DNA from 3 places in the Lysinibacillus sp. FSL W8-0992 genome. Region 2 is predicted to be linked to each of the others. Evidence: riboswitches for the same ligand, from Rfam matches in the RefSeq annotation. Region 2 holds a riboswitch; each other region holds the start of a gene.
The links. Region 2 has a riboswitch for thiamine pyrophosphate ahead of thiM (hydroxyethylthiazole kinase). Riboswitches for the same ligand answer to the same signal wherever they lie in the genome.
Positions count from the first base shown of each region.

Region 1: linked by a shared signal. The riboswitch ahead of thiT (energy-coupled thiamine transporter ThiT) and the one ahead of thiM (hydroxyethylthiazole kinase) in region 2 are both predicted to bind thiamine pyrophosphate.
Region 3: linked by a shared signal. The riboswitch ahead of thiC (phosphomethylpyrimidine synthase ThiC) and the one ahead of thiM (hydroxyethylthiazole kinase) in region 2 are both predicted to bind thiamine pyrophosphate.

Region 1 is NZ_JBBOZQ010000001.1:1,425,038-1,433,360, reverse strand. It holds gene map (type I methionyl aminopeptidase) at 1-319, opposite strand, end outside; gene thiT (energy-coupled thiamine transporter ThiT) at 574-1,134, opposite strand; TPP riboswitch at 1,256-1,363, opposite strand; gene NSQ74_RS06880 (DUF4870 domain-containing protein) at 1,492-1,824, shown strand; gene NSQ74_RS06875 (hypothetical protein) at 1,853-1,975, shown strand; gene NSQ74_RS06870 (SMC family ATPase) at 2,164-5,244, opposite strand; gene NSQ74_RS06865 (exonuclease SbcCD subunit D) at 5,241-6,398, opposite strand; gene NSQ74_RS06860 (SGNH/GDSL hydrolase family protein) at 7,411-8,323, opposite strand, start outside.
Region 2 is NZ_JBBOZQ010000001.1:2,012,557-2,020,879, reverse strand. It holds gene NSQ74_RS09990 (universal stress protein) at 1-301, shown strand, start outside; gene NSQ74_RS09985 (class I SAM-dependent methyltransferase) at 346-1,275, opposite strand; gene tpx (thiol peroxidase) at 1,364-1,867, opposite strand; gene NSQ74_RS09975 (RDD family protein) at 2,055-2,654, opposite strand; gene sppA (signal peptide peptidase SppA) at 2,667-3,680, opposite strand; gene mbcS (acyl-CoA synthetase MbcS) at 3,865-5,451, opposite strand; TPP riboswitch at 5,646-5,744, shown strand; gene thiM (hydroxyethylthiazole kinase) at 5,836-6,591, shown strand; gene thiD (bifunctional hydroxymethylpyrimidine kinase/phosphomethylpyrimidine kinase) at 6,591-7,418, shown strand; gene thiE (thiamine phosphate synthase) at 7,405-8,037, shown strand; gene NSQ74_RS09945 (alpha/beta-type small acid-soluble spore protein) at 8,152-8,323, opposite strand, start outside.
Region 3 is NZ_JBBOZQ010000001.1:516,331-524,653, reverse strand. It holds gene NSQ74_RS02470 (hypothetical protein) at 1-503, opposite strand, end outside; gene NSQ74_RS02465 (methyl-accepting chemotaxis protein) at 887-2,989, shown strand; gene NSQ74_RS02460 (AEC family transporter) at 3,272-4,201, shown strand; TPP riboswitch at 4,249-4,363, shown strand; gene thiC (phosphomethylpyrimidine synthase ThiC) at 4,513-6,291, shown strand; gene NSQ74_RS02450 (methyl-accepting chemotaxis protein) at 6,537-8,222, opposite strand.

The DNA.
Region 1 (8,323 bases), 590 kb from region 2:
TACCTGTATCTGCAAAATAGCCATTTAGTGAACCGGATACGTCAATATTTACAATATCCCCTTCTTGTATAACACGTTGTCCTGGAATACCATGGGCAACTTCCTCATTGACACTAATACAAGTGTATCCTGGGAAATCATATTCTCCTTTAGGACCAGAAATAGCTCCTGCTTCAGCAAACATGCGGCCTGCAATTTCATCTAATTCAAGTGTTGTCACACCCGGTTTTGTAGCTTCCTTCATTGCCTCACGAATTTCTGCACAAATGCGACCAATTTTTTTAAAGGCTTCAATTTCTTCTTGCGTTTTTACAATCATTTTTAACGTCCCTTTCATCTAATATCTATTCATTAATATAACATAACTTTATATGTCCATAACGCCAAACGCTTTAATTATTCTATGCTAACATTATTTCATAAGTACCATGCAAATAATAATTAGGCCTTTTTTGAAGTTCTTCGACTAAAAAATATTGACCAAATAACGTGGAAACCTTGGATGATAAAAAAAATAGCATACTAAGTAACACTTAGCATACTATTTTCTCTTTTAGGACAGTCTTATAGTGTTTAAGATTTTCGCTGCATTAATTGTGGCGCAGCTGTAAATAATAGCACAGCAACAATGGCTGTTAAAATTGTTGCTGGAAGCATGTATGTTCCATTGTAAATGATTGAATAAATCCATGCGTTTTGCTCGCCTGCATACTCTGCAAAGAATACTGCACCTGCAAATGTGTGCGCAAGATAACGTAGGAATCCAGCTAACAACGTACCAATGACAATATAAACGGCCATTTTCTTTTTATTTAAAGCTGTTGCCGCTTTTAATACAGGTTCACGAACGATTGCCGCTAAACCTACTACGGTAAAGGCTACCCCGTAATCTAGTAATCCTTGAAGCCAGTGCACAATATAAGCACCAAACATTGTTTGCATAACACCAATCAATAGCCCGGTTGTGAGCCCTGACAAGAGACCCCAACGAAATGCTATTAAGATGATTGGTACCATTACTAAGCTTACCGAGCCACCTTGTGCCCATACTTTAAAGGAAACTTGATCGAGTACAAGTCCTACCGCTGCGAAAATTGCAATTTCCACCAGCATGAGTAATCTTTTTTTGTCCATATTATTATTCTCTCCTTTGTTCCGATGTAGGATACAAGAGCAGGAATAGAAATCATTTTGATATGCATGTCAATCCGGCATAAAAAAACGATGCCAGGACAGAGCCTCACATCGTAAAAGTGTCGGTTTCTATCCACATCCCTACGCAAGCGTTAACTTACAGGTTCGAAGAGTAAAGGCATTACGTGCCCAGTCTCAGCTGACATCATCAGCTCCCCTTGTGGTCGTTACATCTAATTTTTTTGTTGAACACCCTCATTGTACGCAAACACTTTTGCAATTACAACCTTTTCAACATTAATTTTTTTGAAACTTTCGAGTTTTCTATGCGTAAATAATTAAAAAGGAGGGACTACTATGGAGAATCCAAAAATTTTATCTGCCTTTAGTTATCTCAGTATTTTTTTTGCACCATTTATCGTTCCGTTAATCGTTTATTTCGTGTCAAAAGATAGCGATGTCAAGAGACACTCCATCAAAGCACTTATTTCTCATTTAATACCGTTTGTCTTTGGTATCATTTTCTTTATCGTCTTTATATTTTCTACTATGTCATTAAACACGTTTGATCCTTCGTCTAATGGGAATACATTTATTATCATATGGTTTGTATCTTTTGGTATTTATTTACTCGTTTCATTAGGCATTGTCATTTGGAATATTGTCCAAGCTGTACGAGTTATTCGTTAAAATTTAGTACTAAGGAGCTGTCGTATTCATGAAAGTATCGAAAGTAGTTAAAACTGCTATAAAATTAGCGCCCATCGTTATTCCGATTGTCAAAAAAGTGGTCGCAGCAAAAAAAGGAACAACTCCAAACGTAACGACACACAAAAAATAATAGCCAATGGGCTCCTATAACGTAAAAACCCACTTCGCTTTCCTGCGGCGCAACAATCTGTAAGCCGCAGGAGGCTTCGTAGGTTTTTACTTTGTTATACATAAATTGTTTGAGTGACTGGCACTCTTTTGTGGTCTAACCCTACTCCCAGTGCCCTAAGAATTCAGAATTGTTTGAGTGACTGGCACTTATTTTACTTCAAAATGTGTTGTACTATGTCCGCTCAGCGTTTTTTCAACGTGTAATACTGCCGGCATAGCAGCCTTTAATTCGGCTACATGTGAAATAACACCAATCATTCTTCCAGAGTCTTGTAAATCAATTAGCGTATCAATCGCTTTATTTAACGCTTCCTCATCCAATGAACCGAAGCCCTCGTCAATAAACATTGTTTCAATACGAATATTACCTTGGAAGCTTTGAATTACATCGGCCATACCTAATGCAAGACTTAATGATGCATTAAATTTCTCCCCACCTGATAATGTTTTGACATCTCTTAATTGATCTGTATACGCATCATAGACATCCAACCCAAGCCCACTTTGCTTCGCATGTTTCTCTAACCGATCGGAACGACGCAGTTCAAACTGTCCATTCGATAAATGGAATAAACGAATATTTGCTGCCGCAGTGATTTTATCTAAATAATTAATTTGAATATACCGCTCAAAGGAAAGTTTTTTCGGATTTTGACCATTCAACACTGTGTAAAGCTCTTTTACACGACCTGCTTCTTTTTCAAGGACACGGATTTCCTTTGCCGTTTCCTCTACTTTAACAATAAAGTCAGCACATGCCTTTGCATAGCTTTGCGTTTGTTGTAAGGTTTTAAATGCTTCTTCATATGTGGCACGGAGCATCTCAAGCTTTTCTTCTAATACTGTTAGATTTTGCTTTTCTTTTCCTTCAAGATGCTTTGCTCCATCCTCCATTTGTTGCTGTAAGGAATGTAGTTGTAAGGCATAGTCACGACATGCTTTACGTAAATCATCAATTTGACTAACGCTACGCTTTGCAGAAGCATAGTCTTCATACGTTGTAAAACCAACATCTTTCATGCTTACTAAAAACTGTTCACGCTTGTCATTCAGTTTATTTAGCAATTCCTCATATGCGGTTTTAGCTAGTTCTTCTGCCATTGATGCTTTATTTGTTGCTTCCTTAGTCGTTTGTAAGTTTTGTTGTATTGCGTTCCAAGCTGACTGTAACGCCATTTTTTGCGATCCCACATCTGCAATCGTTTGTTTTAAAGCTCGTAATGACTGTACATGTTCGGGTATTTGCTTTTGCTGTTCTTCTACAATCGCTTGCTGTTTTATTAACTCTTTCGATTGCTCTGCAAAATGTTGCTCTAATTGTAATTGTTTCTGTTGTAGCTGTTCATTTTTTTCGTGTTGCCCTTTTAGCTTAGCTCGCGCGACGGACAGTTGGTCATTCACTATTTTTAAAACAGTCACTTGTTGTTCAATAGCGTGTAAAGAAGTTGTCAGTTCTAATCGATCAGCTATTGAAATATGATAAGCATCTACTTGTTCAATTGCCTCTTGAAGCAGTTTTTTAGTCGATTTTAACGTCGCCTCTTGTTCCAAATATTTACGCTCAATTGCATTGGTCATCGCTCGTAAAGATTCTAGCTCCGCTTCATCTACTACTTCTAACGGTTCTCTATGTGTTAGTTGATGTGTTGTGCTACCGCAAACTGGACATGGATCTCCGTCCTTTAACTTAGCTGCTAATATACTTGCCTGACCGGTAATCCATTGTTGCTCTTTTGTTTGCAGTGCTTGCTTACTTTCTTTGTATTGTTGATGTGCATTTGTAACAGCTTGCTCAGCTACTTCAATCGCTCGCTCATATTTTTCAATTTGAGCTAATAGTGTTACTTGCTCTTTCAGTAATGGAAGCTGTTCTAAATAGCCTGCATATGGTTCCATCTGTTTTTCATATTGCTCAATCGTTGCTGTTAATTGTCGAACTTGCATTTGTTCTTTTTCTAAAATATGAAGATTATCAGCTACTGCACGCTTGGAACTTTCGACAAGCTGTTCTGTTATTTCTAATTGCTGCTGATTACTTTCAAATGCCTCAAATTTCGGCACTAATGCTAATAGCTCTATTTCGCGTTGCAATATTTGCTGACGCTCAGGCTCTTTTGCTTCTTCCTCTGTATACAATTGTTGCGATTTCTTCAGTTGTTCTACTGCATTTTGGTGATTAATTGTAGCTTGCTGATAAAGTTGTTCTTTTCGATTTTGCTCTGTCCGTAAATCTACACACTGTTGTTCAAGCATAATGAGACGATTTGCTTGCTCTGCTAACTGTATTTCCTGTTCCATAGCTGTATACTTTTCTCGTTGTTGCATCAACAATTGCAAACGTGCTTGTCGTTGTGCCTGTTGATCGAATTGTTCATTGAGCGCCTTTGCCATACTGTAATATTCTTGTTCTTTTTGATGATTTGCATAAGCTTCTTCATAGCGCATTTGTTCCGTTCGTATACTAGCACTATAAAAGAATTGCTCCTCTTCAAGGGCATTTTTTAGCTGATGCATATTGTCGGTATTATTGCTTATACAAGTAAATAGTGTTGATGATCTGTGTGGTAAAACGCCTGCAATCTGCCCAAGTAAATGCTCTTTTAATTGCTGGGCACGTTCTAAATCCTTTTCTGCTTCTTTTCTTTTTAGATCTAGCTTTTTTGTCATTGCACTGAAACGATCCGTTTTAAAAATCTTACGTAAAATCACTTCTTTATTGGTTGAATCTGAAGTTAAAAGTTTGCGAAACTCTCCTTGTGGCAACATTACAATTTGACTAAATTGATCTTTTGTTAGTCCTATAATCTCCAACAACTTTTTATCTACTTCATTTGTTTGCTGTTTTTCCACAATACTAAAGTCAAATTTACCATCCTTCATTTCTGCTAACTCGACTTTTTTTCCTGTAACACTTTTATTTTTTGCTTTAATATGGCCCGGCTGACGTACAATTTGATAAACTTTACCTCTCATTTCAAAAACCAATTCCACTGAAGTGTAAACATCATCTGCAGCAAAACCGCTTCGAAGCATCGCTGTATCCTGACGATCTTCTCCGCTTCCTGATCCATAAAGTGCATAACAAATGGCATCAAAAATAGTCGTTTTACCAGCACCTGTTTTTCCTGATATAGCAAATAACCGATATTCACCAAGCTGTTGGAAATCAATAATTTCTGTATGTTTGTAAGGACCGAAAGCAGTAATAGTTAACTTGAGTGGTTTCATCGAACTGCCTCCCGTTCCTCTTCTAATAATTCCTGTAACATTTCTATAAATAAACGTTCAGTTTCTGAGTCAGGCTGTTCACCCAAAATATCAGCATAAAATCCTCGAAATAAATCAATATCCTCTACTTTTTCCATTTCAATTGCTTGTACTTCATGGTTTTCTTGCATTCGTGACGCTTTTCGTTCAATATGCATCGCATGAGGAAATACTGTACGAATTCGCTCCATCGGTGAAGCGACTGGTGTGGCGTCTGTTAAACGTACGAAAACATAATCTTCACATGGTGGTAGTTTTAATAAATCGTCCATCGAGCCCTCTACCACTCGTAGATCACGTCTTGGCACAAGTTTTTGTTTAGTGACGTCTACGTTTCCACTTGCATCTAGTTCTACAATTAAAAAGCCTTTTTCATGTAAATGTTCAGACAACGAATATTTTAAGGGAGAACCCGCATATCGAATCGATTCATTCAATACAAAATGGGCTTTATGGAGATGCCCCAGTGCCGTATAGTTGAAATGTTTAAATAGCGCTGCATCCACACAATCAGACCCACCGATAGATAGTGGACGCTCTGAATCACTCGTGTTTTCTTCTTCATAGCCGTATTTCGTCACAAAGGCATGTCCAATAAAAACATTACGCTTTGTTGTATCCATCGTTTGTTTGATATGTGCGATAATTTTTTGCATTGCATCTTGATGTGTTTGAATCGTATCATCTTCTAACATAGTACGGACTGAAGCTGGCTCTGCAAACGGCACAAGATGAAAATGGACCTCACCGAATTCGTCTGTTAGTACAATAGGTGAATGCTCTTTTGTGAACTGACCTACTATATGTAATCCACTATCACGCATTACACGACTACCAAAATTCAATCGACCTGCACTATCATGATTGCCGGCGACCGCTAACACAGGAATTTTCTTCTCCAATACAATTTCTGCTAAAACATCATTCAGTAAATTAACGGCCTCTACAGGTGGCATTGAGCGATCATATAAATCTCCTGCTACAATAATTGCATCCGGTTTTTCTTTATCGATGGCTTGCATAAATTGCTGTAAAATATAGTGTTGATCTTCAGTCATATACATCCCTTGTACAAGCTTGCCTAAATGCCAATCGGCTGTATGAAATAATTTCATTGTATTTGCGCCTCCTGTCTTTTTCATTTATTTTATTTTATCATGCATTTAACTATATTCTTGCTTTAAGACAACATCTTTTATATGGAAAAAGCCTCAATTGTTTCTGTGCCTGTACTTGTTTCTGTGCCTGTCACTTGTTACAGCACTCGGCACGGGCTCCTAGCAATGTTTCAGTCTTCTATTTCGTAAAAATCCACTTCGCTTTCCGCGGGCACAGTGTAAGCCGCAACCCTCGCTGTCGCGCATTTCAGAATTGTTTGAGTGACTGGCACTCATTACAGCACTCGGCACGGGCACCTTGCAATGTTTCAACCTTCTATTTCGTAAAAATCCACTTCGCTTTCCGCGGGCACAGTGTAAGCCGCAACCCTCGCTGTCGCGCGGACTGTTGCGTCTTACAACTAATTGTTTTAGTGCCTGTCACTCATTACAGCACTCGACACAGGCACCTAGCAATGTTTCAGTCTTCTATTTCGTAAAAATCCACTTCGCTTTCCGCGGGCACAGTGTAAGCCGCAACCCTCGCTGTCGCGCGGACTGTTGCGTCTTACAACTTGTGCTGTTCCCGCAGGAGTTTTCGTGGATTTTTACTTAGATATTAGAAACGCCCTACTAGCAAATTTCAGAATTGTTTTAGTGCCTGTCACTCATTACTGCACTAAGCACAGGCACCTAGCAATGTTTCAGTCTTCTATTTCGTAAAAATCCACTTCGCTTTCCGCGGGCACAGTGTAAGCCGCAACCCTCGCTGTCGCGCGGACTGTTGCGTCTTACAACTTGTGCTGTTCCCGCAGGAGTCTTCGTGGATTTTTACTTAGATATTAGAAACGCCCTACTAGCAAATTTCAGAATTGTTTTGGTGCCTGTCACACATAAAATTCAGAATTGTTTCGGTGCCTGTCACTACAATAAAAAAGTATGCTAAGTTACTTGAATTGCCACTAATTAGGAAGCAGTTCATTTACTTAGCATACTTTTTTACTTTACAGCTTTTTGGATCTTTCATGTCCTAGATTCGTTGTAGTTGCAAGCGCTGATTGGCTCTGGCTTTTTCAATGAAAGTAGCATAGCCAATAAAGCCTTGAATGTTTCTGACGGTTGAAACTTTCTCCTGTTTTGCTTCTACTGATCTTTTCTTGGACTCTGCTTGTTTCTGTAATATTTCTTGAAATGTCATTGGATTAGGCTTTGGTAATTCTGATGTAGAGATTGCTAACATATCACTACCACTATAAGATTTTAAAAAGGCATTCGCCATTTGACGATAGCCTTCAAAATTAGGATGGACATCTGCAACATTTGGTAAGAACTGTGTAGCTTGCAATCCGAAAGCATCATAGACATTAATGTAAGTCATCCCTGCCTGCTCAGCTTGTTGCTCTAAAATCGTATTTAACTTCATGAGCTGTGCATTCGTTCCCTCTTTTTGTGTTGCATGCACATTTGGATAGGCAAAATAATAACCCATGACGTACACTTTTGCATTGGGTGCACGTAATTTTAACTCTGCTAACATCTCTGCCATATTTTTTCGGGCTATATTTAAAGCGTAGTCTACCTGAAGCTGCGAAAATGCTAACGTACCAGCCATTGGGTTGACCTGCACAAGACGCAGTAAATCATTGGCGCCTGCTGAAATCGTAATAAGTGATGCGTTTGCTAATACCTCACTTGCCTCTTCTGATTTTACCCGCTCTAAAACGTCCGCTGTTGTGAAGCCTGGGAAAGCGAGTTCTTTTGTATAGTGACTCAGTTGTCCCATCTTCCCTAAACGCATCGCGATAAAATCACTATAGCCTGCATCAATTTCCTGATACGGTGTTTGACCAGCTGCTAATGAATCACCAAGTGCTACATAATTTTCAGCACGTGCAAAAGCAGATGAAACACCAAGTGTCAACGAAAGCACCGTTATACTTACT
Region 2 (8,323 bases):
TATCGAAGCATATGACCGTTCAATTGCAGAACGTGCACAAGCTTTCTCAGAAGAATTATTAAATGGTTACAAAAAACAAGCTGAAGATGAAGGCTTAGCAAACGTAAACCTAATAATTGAGTATGGATCTCCTAAAAATATTATTACAAAAGAGCTTTCTAAAATCGTAGATGCAGATTTAATTATTTGTGGAGCTACTGGTTTAAATGCAGTAGAACGCTTCCTAATCGGTTCAGTTTCAGAAGCAATCGTACGTTCAGCTAATTGTGACGTACTTGTTATCCGTACACCAGAAGCTTAATAAGCAATACATAAAAAGGTATCCAAATATGGATACCTTTTTTATTATTTTCCTTCTTGCCACATTTTCACTTTTTCAAAGAACATCGCAAGAGCTTGTTTATTTTGCATATTTGGTACTTTCGCCAACAATACTTCTTTCGGAGCTTTAAAAGCTTCCCCTTGTTTTTGTAAAATCACAATACTTTTTTCAAGTGATTTATTAGCAAACATCGTATCTGGCAATTGAATTATTGCTTGAATCCAAGCATGCTTTTGAATGTACTTATGCAGTTGCTTAGACTGTTCAGATTCAAAGAGATGCGTCGGAGCTAGGAAAAATAAATATCCCCCATCCTTCGTATAATTGACAGACTGCTCAATAAATAAATGATGTGCATAGCTCATGCCCTCAGATGCACAAAGCTCATAATCTAACGCCACTTCCTCATTCGGATAGTAACCGACTGGTAAATCACAAACAATGGCATCTACAGGATCTACTAATAGGTCTTGCAAAGCATCTTGTCGATATAAAGAAACTGGCTGCTCTGTTAAATCTGCTGTTGCTGCGGCTAATCGGATAAGTAACTCATCAACCTCCACACCAGATGCCTCTACTTTTCCATCAAGTAAATTCATAACAGTTAACAGTAAGTTACCAGTGCCAACTGCTGGGTCCAACATTGTCAGTTTTTCTTTTGCTAATCGATCCGCAAAAATTTGTTCTACGAAATAGCCAACTAATAGACCAAGAGTATCTGGCGTCATTTGATGATTTGGCTGGGAACCTTTTCGCATTCCTTTTAAAATAGCAATTTGAATGGACTTGCGCACGTCTTCTTTCGTTGCACCTTGCTGTGAGAAATCTACATCCCCATCAAGCCAAGCCTCTAGTCCATCAAGTACACCCTCTAATAAAGTCGTATCCTGCTCTTTTTCTATTTTTTCTGCATGCTCATTTAGCATCCCAAATAGTTTTTCAATCTTTTCCATACATAACTTCCTTTCACGCAGAAAAGAGCCGTGACAAACTCTGTCACAGCCCTTTTGTCTAGTATTATCTTAGCCTAAAAGAAGCAAATTATGCTAGTGCTTTAACTGCTGCAATTGCTGCTTCATAGTTTGGATGATCTGTAGCCTCAGGTACATACTCGACATAAGTCACTTTTCCAGCTGCATCTACCACAAATACTGCACGTGCTAGAAGACGTAATTCTTTAATATATACACCATATGCTTCACCGAAAGAAAGATCGCGATGATCTGAAACTGTTTGAACTGCATCAATTCCTGCAGCCCCACACCAACGTTTTTGAGCAAATGGTAGGTCAACAGATACTGTATAAATAACAACGTTATCTCCTAAAATTGCAGCTTCTTCATTAAAACGACGTGTTTGTGCATCACATACGCCTGTATCTAATGACGGAACAACACTAAATAAACGAATTTTACCTTCTGAATCCGTTAAAGAAACAGGTGATAAATCATTTGCTAAAACTGTGAAATCCGGTGCTTGGTCTCCAACCTTTACTTCGTTACCTATTAGTGTTACTGGACCTTTTTTAAATGTAATTTGTGCCATGAAAACGCCTCCTAATCATCATATGTACATAATCTTACTAAATGTAGGGAATTAATTGCAACTAGGACAGCTTATTATAGGCTAATCTTTGTGAATGCCTGTCAATGCCTGTCATTTGCCACCTAATATTGCTCGACAACAGTCCAAAAAAGAAGGGCCACCTCATATGTTGGAGGTGGGCCCATTATTATTCTTCTTCAATCTTCTCCACTATCTGTTCAGGCTCTTTTAATTTTTCCTGAGTTGGTGTCGCTAATTGTGCTGTTTCTTTCGCTACGTATACTTTTTCATGGACAACCGTCGTATCTGCAAAATAATCATGTATGCCTTGGTTGTCAGGTAAAATCGCCACAAAAATATACAGTGGCATAATTATGTTACTAATTAAGCGACCAATCCATTCTCTGAACAGCACATCTGACCAAGTAAGTTTGTCATGCTCTAGTGAGATAACGCGTAGCCCGAAGGCCATTTTCCCTAACGTTTGCCCAAAAAATTTCGTCATTAGTACAAAGTAACAATAATAGAGAATAGCTGAAATAATTGAGATAGGTGCATACCAGACCGAATCCGATAGTGACCAGTCCATTAAGTAAAATATCGGATTGGCAACGATACCACCAACTGCTGAAATAATTAATCCATCTAAGACAAATGCCCAAAAGCGCACCCAAAATCCTGCTGTCTTCAATTCGTAATTTGTAGTCACTATTGGTGTCGTTGGCTTATCTAACAGTTCTTGTTCAATTGAGGGTGTCCCTTGCAAAACGAATTCATTGTTTGTCATGGTATGCCCTCCTTAGTATTCACCATATAAGTACATCATTTTAGGTGCCTTGTATTCTGTCATAATTTTCGTTAGCATTTTTTCTTCAGCCGATGGACCAAAAAGAGAGCTTACTTTCATACCAATTAATGACGGTAGGCCACCTTGATCATAGCTGTATTCAAACAAAACTGCATCCTCTAAACCGTAATCTTGACGTAAAGCTGCAATAGCTGCTTGCTCGTCGCCAATTTCATCGATTAAGCCTGCTTCAAGTGCCTTTGTTCCACCAAGAATTCGACCATCTGCCACTTTTTTCACGTCAGCTTCAGACATATTACGTCCTTGTTCAACAATATCAACGAACTCTTCATATGATTCGTTAATCATATCTTGCATCATAGCGCGTTCTTCTGCTGTAATTTCACGCGTTGGACTCAGCATGTCTTTATGTTGCCCAGATTTAAACGTCTCAAATTTCACGCCAACTTTTTCTGCAAGTTCCTGATAATTAATAGATTGCATAATGACACCAATTGAACCTGTTATCGTATCACGGTGTGCATAAATTTTATCTGCTGGTGCTGAAATGTAATAGCCACCTGATGCTGCCATCGAATCCATTGACACATAAATTGGAATTTGACGTTCCTCTTTAATTTGCAACAGTTTTTTATAAATCTCTGCCGATTCCTTTACACCACCACCTGGTGAATTAACACTAAGAACAATACCTTGTACTGAATCATCATATAAAATATTGTCCAACTGATTTAAGAAAAACTGGTGATCATAAGCAACGGTTTGCCATAATGTGTTCGATCCAACATCTTGAATCGTTCCATCAACTTTTAAATAGGCAATACGCTTACTATAATCTTCACCCTCAATAACCGTTTCATAAACATTTAAATTATTTCCAGCGACAATGCTGTCAAAATTACTAAAAAAGTCTGATTTAAATATGGCAAAAATCGTATTAATCCCTAATGAAAATACTAACAACACAGCTGCAATAGCCAAAGCTATCCACCTTTTCACATTCATACAAACGCCTCCTCATCACGTTATACGTCTAAATGTCCAAAACGTTTCACTTTTAAGTAATTTTTATGTAAAAATGTTCTGTTGTTTATTATTTTACTATAAATAAATGGGGCTACAACAAAAAATCAAAAGTTCATAAAAAAACATGAACTTTGATTTTCCGACTTTATTTCCTAGGAAATATTTATTGATGTGTGTAATGCGCTTTTTCTTGTTGTCGTAATTCGACACGACGGATTTTACCAGAGGCAGTCTTAGGTAACACTTCTACAAATTCAATCGCACGTGGATATTTATAAGGTGCAGTCAATAATTTCACATGGTTTTGTAACTTTTTAATAAGTGTATCATCCCCAGTCTCATTTTCACGAAGGACTATAAATGCCTTAACAATATTTCCTCTTACTTCATCTGGACTAGCAACAACAGCCGCTTCCTTTACTGTAGGATGTTTCATTAATGCATCTTCTACTTCAAATGGTCCTATTGTATAGCCTGAAGAAATAATGACATCATCTCCGCGGCCCTCAAACCAAAAATAGCCATCAGCATCTTTATATGCACGGTCGCCTGTTATATACCATTCTCCGCGGAATTGTAGGTTTGTGCGTTCAGGATCTTGGAAATATTTTTTAAAGAGTGCAGGTGTTTCTCGATGCACTGCTATATCCCCAACAACACCTTCCGACACAGGATGTCCTAGGTCATCGATTATTTCTACTGTATTTCCTGGTGTCGGTTTACCCATTGAGCCGACGCGCGCTTCCATGCCAACCATTGTCCCAACAAGTAATGTATTTTCCGTTTGCCCGTAACCATCTCGAACCTGTATATCAAACGTTTCAGAGAACACTTTTACTACTTCACTATTCAGTGGTTCACCCGCTGATACAGCTTGGCGAATTTCGCTTAAATTATAGTCCTGTAAATTATTGAGTGCTGCCATAAAACGATACTCTGTCGGTGTACAACATAATACATTTACTTTAAATTTTTCAAGCAATGACAAATAAGTTGACGCATCAAATTTGCCTTTATAAACAAATGCCGTAGCACCACTTCCTAAAGTTGCTAGGAATGGACTCCAAATCCATTTTTGCCAACCGGGCGCCGCAGTAGCCCATACTATATCATTTTCTTGAACACCTAACCAATTCGGTGCCGTTGTCCGTAAATGAGCGTAACCCCAGCTATGTGTATGAACAGCCGCCTTAGGATTGCCAGTTGTTCCACTTGTATAGGCTAAAAAAGCATTGTCAGTACTTTTTGTCGGTGTAGGATTCGTATAGTCTGTAGGATGCTCCTCCATTTTTTCAAGCAACGGTTGCCATGGTGTATGAGCATGACCAATAACATATTGCAAAATACCCTTTAAGTTTTTTACTTCGTCAAATTGCTCAATATATGGCTCGTAGGCAATTATTCCTTTTGCATTTGCATGTGTAATTCGGTATTCAATATCCTTTGTACGCAACATTTCCGAACTAGGGATAATCGTTAAGCCCGCTTTTAATGCCGCTATGTAGACGATATATGCCTCGACAGATCTTGGAACCATAACTAAAAGCACATCGCCTTTTGTTAGTCCCTGCGAAGTAAATACATGGGCCGCCTGATTTGCTTTTTCAAGTAAAGTTGCATATGTAATATGTTGAATTTCTTCATGATTATTATAAACAATTAATGCATTTTTAGTTGGGTCCTGAGCATATTTCTCAATCTCCTCAACAATGTTATACCATTCTGGTGCGATTAAATCCTGTCTTTTCATAATAACTGCCTCCTTATTGCTAGGTTTATTATAAAACTCATTTTTTATTATTTTCAATGGATGAACCTTATTTTAAGAAAGTCATGACAATTATCATGGTTTATTATATGGCATCAGTCACTGCTTTCCAGATAATGATAAAATGCTATTGAATACTGTGGATAGGTATGTTACATTTTGGACAACTAAAAACTTCATGATTGCGGGGGGACTCATAACGAGTTGAGAAGGTAAAACCTGACCCTTTGAACCTGTTAGTTAATACTGACGTAGGGAGCAACACACATCTTATTATTGATGATAGGCTCTTTTTACGTGTATATTTCGCACGAAAAAAAGAGCTTTTTTGCATGCTTACGTCCGTCCAAAAAAAGGAGGACTACGATGATTTTTCAAACTATTCGTAAAAAACAACCACTCATTCATTGTATTACAAATTATGTTGTGGCAAATTTTCAAGCAAACGGCTTATTAGCAATTGGTGCTTCGCCTGTAATGGCAGATGAATCTCTGGAAGTTGAGGAGATGGTATCGATTGCATCAGCCTTATTGATTAATATTGGCACGCTTACTACCCGTACAAAAGAATCGATGTTACTTGCTGGAAAAAAGGCAAATGCGCTAGGTGTACCGATTATTTTGGACCCAGTTGGTGTTGGAGCAACAAATTTACGTAAACAAGCGATACAGCAATTATTAGAAGCCGTTCATTTTGCTGTTATTCGTTGTAATATCGGTGAGCTTGCCGCTATTGCTAATGTTCATTGGCAACAAAAAGGAGTAGATAGTGGTAGCGGTTCAATTTCTGTTGAAGATAAAGCAAAAGAAATTTCTAAAAAATATAATTGTATTGTTATTGTAACTGGTGAAAAAGATTTTATAACTGACGGAGAGCACTCCCAATGGATTATTGGTGGACATGCTCGAATGACAGAAGTTACAGGAACTGGTTGTTTGTTAAGTGCCATTTGCTGTGCAGCTTATATTGCAGGTAATGAGCCATTTTCTCAGTTGTGCAATACATTAACGTGCTATAAAAAAGTTGCTGAACATGCCGCTTCATCCGCGCCATATAACGGTGATTTTGCAGTTTCGGTCTTAAATGAATTACACCGTTTATCGAAGGACGGTGAAAAATAATGCATATTGTAACAACAATAGCTGGCTCAGATAGCGGTGGTGGAGCTGGTATCCAAGCTGATTTAAAAACATTTCAGGAATTAGAAGTATTCGGGACATCCGTTATAACTGCTTTAACAGCACAAAACACATTAGGAGTGAACGGTGTACTTCCAATTGAACAAGCTTTTGTAAATAAACAACTTCATTCACTACTGGATGATTTTTCAATTAGTGCAATAAAAACAGGAATGCTTTTTTCTTCAGATATTATTCATACAATTGCACGAGCTCTGTCTAATTTAAATATTCCGCTTATCGTTGATCCTGTAATGATTGCCAAAGGTGGCGAAAACTTATTACAACAAGAAGCAGTTGAGGCATTAAAAAAAGATTTATTACCTCTTGCTACAATCGTAACGCCTAATATTCCAGAAGCAGAGACACTTACTGCTAGAAAAATAAACAATTTATCAGACATTCAGCAAGCTGCTCAATCATTATTAAAATTAGGTGTTCAATGTGTCATTATCAAAGGCGGACATTTACATGACGATCATTTTGCAACAGATTATGTATTTTTTGAAGATGGCGAATCATTTTCAATGCAATCTACTCGAATTGCAACGAAAAACACGCATGGAACGGGATGTACATTTTCTGCTGCATTAACCGCTTTTATTGGTCAAAAAATACCTTTAAAACAAGCAATTATTGAAGCGAAAAAATTTATTCAATTAGCTATTAGCCATGATTTATCGATTGGAAATGGCAATGGACCAACGAATCATTTTGCTTACAAAAAATTTCATGATACTTGCGAGGTGACCATACATGAAAAGGAGTGACTTACAGCTTTATTTTATAATGGGCACAGCGAATGTGAAAAATAGACAACCTTTAGAAATACTTGAGGCAGCATTGCAAGCAGGTATTACGATGTTTCAATTTCGTGAAAAAGGACAACATGCATTGACGAATGAGCACTACGAGCATTTTGCACGTCAATGCCAAAATCTATGCAGGAAATATAACGTTCCCTTTATCGTCAATGATGATATCGACCTTGCCCTTAAGCTTAATGCAGATGGTATTCACATAGGTCAAGATGATTATCCCGTCTCACTAGTACGACAAAAAATTGGACAAATGATCCTTGGTGTTTCTGTCCATACAGCTTCTGAATTGCAAGTTGCTTTAAAATATGGAGCAGATTATATAGGTATTGGTCCTATTTATGCAACCACATCTAAAAACGATGCCAAACCACCTTGTGGAACAGAATTTTTACATCAAGCACATAGCATTTATCCGCTGTTGCCGATAGTCGCAATTGGTGGTATTGACTGCCTGAATGCATCTGCTGTTATTAAAGCAGGTGCAGATGGTGTCGCTGTTATTTCCGCTATTTGCGAAAGTAATGACATTCAAAAAAGCGCTTCAACTTTCAAATCATTGTATTTATAGCTTTGTTATATGTATGCATGTAATCGTCTGGCATAAAAAAACTAAATTTAAACAAACTAAAACCAGTGCCTTTTACGGTCACTGGTTTTAAGTTTATAATTGCTTATTCTGCAATTATTGGTTTTTTGGCATACCTTTTAATTGAGATTCTGCCATTTGTACAAGACGTTTAGTGATTTCACCACCAACGGAACCGTTAGCACGAGCTGAAGCATCAGCTCCTAATTGAACACCAAATTCTTGTGCAATTTCGTATTTCATTTGATCAAGTGCTTGTTGTACACCA
Region 3 (8,323 bases), 1.5 Mb from region 2:
ATAGAAGTATTTGGTGTAATCGACGACGTCAATATTTTTTGTGTTTCGGCGCTGACAAAAGTTTTTTGCGCAGCATTCAATGTGTTGTACCAATCTCTCGTTTCAATAACGTTTTGATAATAGTTAACAGAAGTAGAATCGACTGAAGCCAATTTTTCTTCAATTTGAGCAGCTAGTCTACGATAATTTACTCTTGTTTGTTGGTGATTTGATAGAGTCGAGTAATTTGTAACATATTGTTTTTCAGTTTCTGACAATGCATTGTAGGCTTTGATGGCAGCCTCTAAGTAAGCCTGAAACGCAAATGATGTATCATTAATATTTGAAATAAGCTGTATAACATTCTGCACGTTGGAATTATAGTAGTAATAATTATTATATATGTATGCCGTCTTTGCATGTGTCGAGGTATCGGCAGCTGATGCAGACGTTATAGGTGTTGAATAAATAAGCGATGGAACGGCTACTAGAGCAAGCAAGGCTAGGCTTTTTTTATGTTTCATACGGGCAAACCTCCTATTTTAATAATATTAATTTTATCATAGCTTAAGGATTTTTTATGCATATTTTAGGTTAATAGGTAAAAAGGTCAGTCGTTTTTTATAGTATAATATATCATTACTACCACTAGAAGCGCTTCCGAAATTTCTACAGTGATAAAGAGAGCGGGAATTTTATTAGAAAGTTATTTCTAATGCCTATAGTTGTTTAACTCACATAGATATAACAAATTTTAGTAAAAATGGGTGTTGGTATCAATTTGTTGTCTAAAAATCAGGCATTTTTATTAGAAAATTTTAATTGACTTGGTAAAATTAGATTATTTATTGTTGTGATACATAGGTCCATACATTATGATTATTTTATAAAAATGGAGGTGTTTGTAATGAAAAAACCAAAAAGTATTGCTTTAAAACTATCTTCTTTAATTTTAGGATTATTTTTAGTGTTATTTATTGCTTATACATTGGTAACAAGTGTTATTCTACATAATCAGAGTGTCAATGATTTAGAAAACGCAACGCTTCAAAACGCGGAATTATCTGCTGCGAAGATGAGCGAACGGTTTAAGAAAGCCAATGATACATTACAAACGACAAAACGTATTGTTGAAGCAATGCAAAAAAATGACGAGCTTTCAACAGAAAGTGTAATGGATATACTGGAAACTAATTTAATGAAAAATGAGGATTTACTTGGTGTAGGTGCCGTCCTTGAAAATGGCGCTATAAAAGTTGGCCCAACTATCGACACTGCATTAATAGATCAAAATAATCGCTTCATACCTTATTTAACTAAAGATGGAAATAAGACTTCTACTAATGCTATAGAGGGAATTGACAAAACGGATGCGGCTGATTGGTATCGTATACCAACAGAAGAAGGTCGTGCTGTGCTAACAGAGCCGTATGATTATAGCGTGAATGGTAAAACGATATCGATGACGACAATTGCAGTACCGCTAGTTAATGCCTCAGGTAAAAATTTTGGCGTATTAACGGCAGATTTATCTGTTGATTTTTTAAAGGGATTAGCTGAATCCATTACTCCTGATGGTGGTTATGCAGGAATTATTACAAATCAAGGTATGTTAACAGTAAATAGTATTAACGTAAAGCTAGACGGGACGAATATGCAGGATGCTATTGATTGGACAAGTGTTAAACAATCCATGGACAATGGGGTGCTAGATAGTCTGTATGTTGACTCTAAGCAGCTTGGAGAAGAATCATTCAATGCTTTTGCTCCAATGATGTTAGAAAACATTGACGAAGTATGGTCAGTGCAGTTAGTTTTACCTAAATCTAAAATATTAGAAACGTATAATAAAGTTCTCATCTTTACGATTGTAGCTGCAATCATTATGGTAGTTTTAATGGCTGCTGCCAGTGCGATGTTTATCTTTAAACAGTTAAAGCCTTTGAAAGTTTTACGTGCATCTATTGAAACGGCGGCTGAAGGCGATTTAACTAAAAAAATAGATGAAAAATTTATAAAATCAGATGAAATTGGTGCTGTTGCAGTAGCCTATAACAATATGCTGGACAAAACGAATGATGCCATCCATACGGTATTAAATTCTTCAACATTACTTAATCAATCATCAGATGATGTCAATGAAGCATTTAATGAAATTGTCGCATCAAATCAGGAAGTATCTGTAGCTATCAATGAAATTGCGCAAGGTGCTTCGAAACAATCAGAGGATACGGAAGAAACAAATTATCGAATGATTGATTTATCCGATCAAATTGACGCCATTACAATGCTTTCCAAACAAATGGATGAGCTGTCAATGAAAACAAAAGCTTCTACAGAGCAGGGCATGAAAGAAGTTGAAGGCTTACGTGATCGAAATGCTGAAACAAATGAAATGAATGCACGCATTCAAAGTCAGATGGAATCTTTATCTAGCAACATCAGAAATATCAACCAAATTATTGTATCCATTCAAGGAGTAACGGAGCAAACCAACCTACTAGCGTTAAATGCAAGTATTGAGGCTGCTCGTGCAGGAGAGCATGGAAAAGGCTTTGCAGTAGTAGCGGAAGAAGTTCGTAAACTAGCGGAACAGTCTAAAAACGAAACAGAAGTGATTAAGAAAACGGTAACTAGCATTCTAGAAGATGCGAAGCAAACGGTGTCTGTTATTGCTTCTAATGCTGATTTGATGCAAGCTCAAAATGAATCAGTGCAAAATACAGAGCTTGCTTTTAAAGATAATAATGAGCTTTCTCATTCTATTGCAACGGCAATTAATGACCTCTTGTCAAATCTTTCCCAAATGTTAGAGCAAAAAGATCAGGCAGTTACAGCGATTCAAAGTATTTCTGCCGTTTCAGAGGAAACTGCAGCTTCTGCTGAACAAGTAAGTGCATCTGCTGTGGATCAACAGGCAGAAATGCAAAAGGTTGCAGAATCAATTAACAATATGAACCAAATCTCTAAAGAGCTACAAGAAGTCGTGAATCGATTTAAACTTGCATAATTAAGCTATTGAATTTTCTACAAAGCAAAATGAATATCCCGAGGGAATCGCCAGTAAACCTTCCGAAATCGCCGATAAACGTGGAGGAATCGCCGATACACCCTCGGAAACCGCCGATAACCTTTGAGAAACCGCCGATAAAACTTCTTGATGCTTTTGTAGACACGTTGAGACTGTCCTTTTCCAAGGACAGTCTCTTTTTATGTAAACGGTAGAGCGGAGAGGGCATTGACCCAGTTTGGGAACAGTTTTACTATAGAAAGATGAAAGGGGGGCGCCTCCATGATGTATCTCGGTATGATTTTCTTTAAAATTGTTGCGCCTATTTTAGTGTTACTTGTACTTGGGGCGTTTTTACAGAGGAAATTTCAATTTAATTTAAAAGCGCTATCCCAGCTTATTACATATTGTTTTATGCCAGCAGCCGTATTTGTAAATTTATATGAAACGAGCGTGGAACTATCGGTGCTCGGTGAAGTGGCATTATTTATTGTGCTCTTTATTGGGAGTCAAATGGTGCTTAGTCATTTTATAGCGAAGGGGCTAGGTCTAAAGAAAACAGAGGCAGCGGTATTTAAAAATAGTGTTGTACTCATTAACTCTGGTAACTATGGCATTCCGGTGGCACAAATGATTTTTGTGACACAACCAATTGGGGTGGCCATTCAAGTTATACTCGTTATTTTTCAAAATGTAACGACCTATACATATGGATTATATAATTTAATTTCTTCAACTAAATCAGGTATGGCCATTGTGAAGGACTTCCTGAAAATGCCGATTATTCATGCGCTCATTATCGGTGTGTCAATGAATTTCTTTAATATTGGCATTCCCCAATTTATCCGTATTCCAATTGACCACGTTGCTGATGGGTTTATCGCTGTTGCTCTTATTACGCTCGGTGCGCAACTATCTCAGCTTGAAATTAAATCAATGTTCAATAGAACTGTGTTTGTCAGCTGTTTTACACGACTTGTAGTAGGTCCAGCTGTTGCATTACTTATCATTTTTGTCCTCGGCTTAGATGGCGTTGTGGCCCAATCGCTCTTTATTGCGAGTGCATTTCCAACTTCACGTAATAGCTCGAGTCTAGCTCTAGAATATGATTTAGGGTCAGAAACTGCTGCACAAACGGTGCTTTTTTCAACAATTGTAAGCTGTATTACAGTGACAATCGTAATTTATATGGCAGAAATACTATTTACTTAATGGCTTCCATCTATTAGGAATATCTGTTACACTAGCATCAAACTGAATAGCTTAACTAGGGGAGTCCGATGAGTCGGGCTGAGAGGGAAACGCATTGAGGTTTCTTGACCCTTTGGACCTGATCTGGCTCATACCAGCGTGGGAAAGTTAATGAACTTCGCACTCCTTGAACTTTGCGATAAATGTAACCTTACATGTACAGCCGGATCCAATATTTTTTTGGATTCGGCTTTTTATTTGTAATGCTACTTGTTGGAGTGGGCTAGATTCGGTCCTTTTAATAATTTACGTAAAAGGGAGCGGAATAGTAAATGACAACAGTTAGCGAAAAAAACATGAATATTATGACAAGCTTTGAAGGAAGTAAAAAAGTATATGTAGAAGGATCACGTCCAGATATATTAGTGCCAATGCGTGAAATTAAGCTAAGCCCCACAACGGGTAGCTTTGGTGAAGAGAATAATGCACCTATACGAGTTTATGATACGAGTGGCCCTTATACAGATCCAACTTACAAAGTCGATATTACAAAAGGTTTACCAGCTTTGCGTCGTGCGTGGATTAAAGAACGGAGCGATGTAGAGGAATACGAGGGACGTACCATTAAGCCCGAGGATAATGGATTCCGCAACGCGGATGACCCGCGCATAAAGGAAAATGTTTTTCCAAAGCTTTCTCGCAAACCTTTACGTGCGAAAAAAGGCTGTAATGTGACACAGCTTCATTATGCAAGACAAGGAATTATTACGCCAGAAATGGAATTTATAGCGATTCGCGAAAATTTAAAACCAGAATTTGTACGTGCAGAAATTGCGGCAGGGCGTGCTATAATGCCATCTAATATAAATCATCCGGAGGCGGAACCGATGATTATCGGCCGTAACTTCCACGTGAAAATTAACGCCAATATTGGAAATTCAGCTGTTACTTCATCCATCGCTGAGGAAGTTGAAAAAATGACATGGGCAACACGATGGGGTGCTGATAATATTATGGATTTATCTACTGGGAAGCACATTCATACAACTCGCGAATGGATTATTCGTAATGCTGCTGTGCCTGTTGGAACAGTGCCAATTTATCAGGCGCTTGAAAAGGTAAATGGCGTTGCTGAGGATTTAACGTGGGAGGTGTATCGTGACACGCTAATCGAGCAAGCTGAACAAGGGGTTGATTACTTCACGATTCACGCAGGTGTGTTGCTGCGCTATGTACCGCTTACAGCTAATCGTGTAACGGGTATTGTTTCGCGTGGAGGTTCAATTATGGCACAGTGGTGTCTATTCCATCATCAAGAAAATTTCTTATATACTCATTTTGAAGAAATTTGCGAAATTATGAAAACGTATGATGTTGCCTTTTCGTTAGGGGATGGATTACGACCTGGCTCAATTGCAGATGCCAATGACGAGGCGCAGTTCGCAGAGCTTGAAACGCTAGGGGAGTTAACGCAAATTGCTTGGAAGCACGATGTACAAGTGATGGTAGAGGGACCTGGGCACGTGCCAATGCATCTTATTAAGGAAAATATGGACAAGCAATTAGAAGTTTGTAAAGAAGCGCCATTTTATACATTGGGTCCTCTAACGACGGATATTGCTCCTGGCTATGATCACATTACATCAGCAATTGGCGCTGCAATGATTGGCTGGTTTGGAACAGCGATGCTGTGCTATGTAACACCGAAGGAGCATTTAGGGTTACCAAATCGAGAAGATGTTCGTGTAGGTGTTATCACATATAAAATTGCGGCACATGCAGCGGATTTAGCTAAAGGTCATCCTGGTGCACAGCAGCGAGATGACGCTCTTTCAAAGGCTCGCTTTGAGTTTCGTTGGCGCGATCAATTTAATTTATCGTTAGATCCAGAGCGAGCTGTAGAATATCATGATGAGACTTTACCTGCAGAAGGAGCAAAAACGGCACATTTTTGCTCGATGTGTGGTCCTAAGTTTTGCAGTATGAGAATTTCTCAAGATATTCGTAACTATGCTAAGGAAAAAGATTTAAATACGACAGAAGCAATCCATCAAGGGATGCAGGAAAAGGCAAAAGAGTTCAAAGATACTGGTAGCAGACTGTATCAATGATAAAGAACAGAGGCGTTAAAGTTTTCCCTTTAGTAATAAATAAAATGGAACAAGAGCGCAATAGTTAATGGTAGTGGATGCGGTGCCTGCACAGAACATAAAACGCAATGAACCACTCACAAGCGAGTTGTAGCTTACAGTGTGAAGAGTGGAAAGTGTCCTCCGTAGTCATAACAATGTTCATAGCAAAAAAGTGTTAGATTGATTGCAGTCAATCTAACACTTTTTCTTTTTTTGGCTGGCTATTAAATTTTAAATTTATTTATTTCTTCTTGAAGGGTTGTTGCCTCATCACTTAATGATTTTGCAACAGCGTTAACCTCTTGAATAATTGATGTTTGCTCTTCAATTGCCGCAGCTATCAATTCGGATTGCTGTGCCGCATTTTTTGCCACAGATGACATTTCATTGACCGATGCAGCAACCTCTTCAGTAGCGGCAGAAATTTGCTGTGTGGAAGCTGAAACGTCTTCAATTTCAGATGCCATATGTTCAATTGCGTCCATTATTTCATTAAAGGCAGTTTGTGCATTATGAATGTATGTAACGCCTTCATCAACTTTTTGTACTGTGACGCTCACAGCTTTTTCTACTTCTCTTGTGTTTTGCTGAATATTTGTAGTTAAATTGATAATTTGGTTGGCGGATATTTTTGACTCTTCAGCTAGCTGACGTACCTCATCAGCAACGACTGCAAAGCCTTGTCCGTGTTCGCCTGCACGTGCAGCTTCGATGGCTGCATTAAGTGCAAGTAGGTTGGTTTGATCGGTAATATCGGTAATAACTTTCGTGATATTTTCAATTTCAGCCGATTGTGAACTTAACTGTTTAATGAGTTCGTTTGTCTTATCTGAGGATTGCTGAATGACCATCATCTGATTTTCAGTCGTTTGCAACATTTTTTCGCCGTTATCGGCAACAGTTTGTGTATCAATTGCCTTTGAATGTAGCATTTGTGTAGCTTCAGCGATGCGTTGGACACCACGAGCTGTTTCGTCCATAGCGGTAGAGGTATCCTGTCCAGTAACTACAGCTTGGTTACCGTCCTCAGCCATGATTTCTATACGTTTTGCAATATTGCTAGAAGTAAGAGAAACTTCCTCTGTACTTGCCGACAATTCTTCAGAGCTAGAAGTCGTGTACTCAATATTTTTTGCGACATTATCAATAAGTGAGCGTAAATTAGTTTTCATGACATTAAATGAATCAGCCAAATTTCGAATTTCATCTTTTGTTTTTACTTCTACATCTTCCTGTCGTAGATCTCCGCTAGCAATTACATTTGCTGCTGTGGCTAGTTTATTAACGGGAATTGTAATCACTCTTGTCATAATGAACGTAATTATAAAGGAGAGAATTATAGAAGTAGCAGCGAGGATTAGGATGATATTCGAGCTTACAGATTCTGCTCTTGACGACTCTGCACGGGCTAGTTGTATTTGCTCCTCTTCATAAATGGCAATCTCGTGAATTGCTTGTTGAATTGCCTCTCTTGCAGGATGTGCTCTTGCTCTAAGAATATTGATAGCAGATTGTACATCATCTGGGTTATATGTATTGATAATCTCTTGTGCTGCATTTTCAAAAATGGCTTGGTTCGTTTTAATAATGTCCATTTGCTGTTGTGTTGTTTGGCTAGTAAACATTTTGTCCAGCTCTGTTATTTTAGCTTGGATTATTTGTTCTTGCTCCTCGAGCTTTTGTATTGTTACGTCATCTGGTTCAAGCATATATGAACGAAGATAGTTTCCTTGCAAAGCAGCAGCGATAAGGATTTTATCGACTTGTATAAGTTTATTAACACGGTTTTCAAATAATTCTTTATTCAATTTATCGATGTTATTCAGTTGGTAGTAGGATATTGAGCAGATAATTAGTAGTAAAAGAATAATTGTACCAAATCCAATATAGAGTTTTTTTCTGATAGACATCGTTCTTTTCCTCCATTCCAGTTTTGTTGTATTAGTACGCAACAATGTCAGGATATCTTATCGTTATTTAGAGTATGAAAATAATATGAAATTGTGGAATT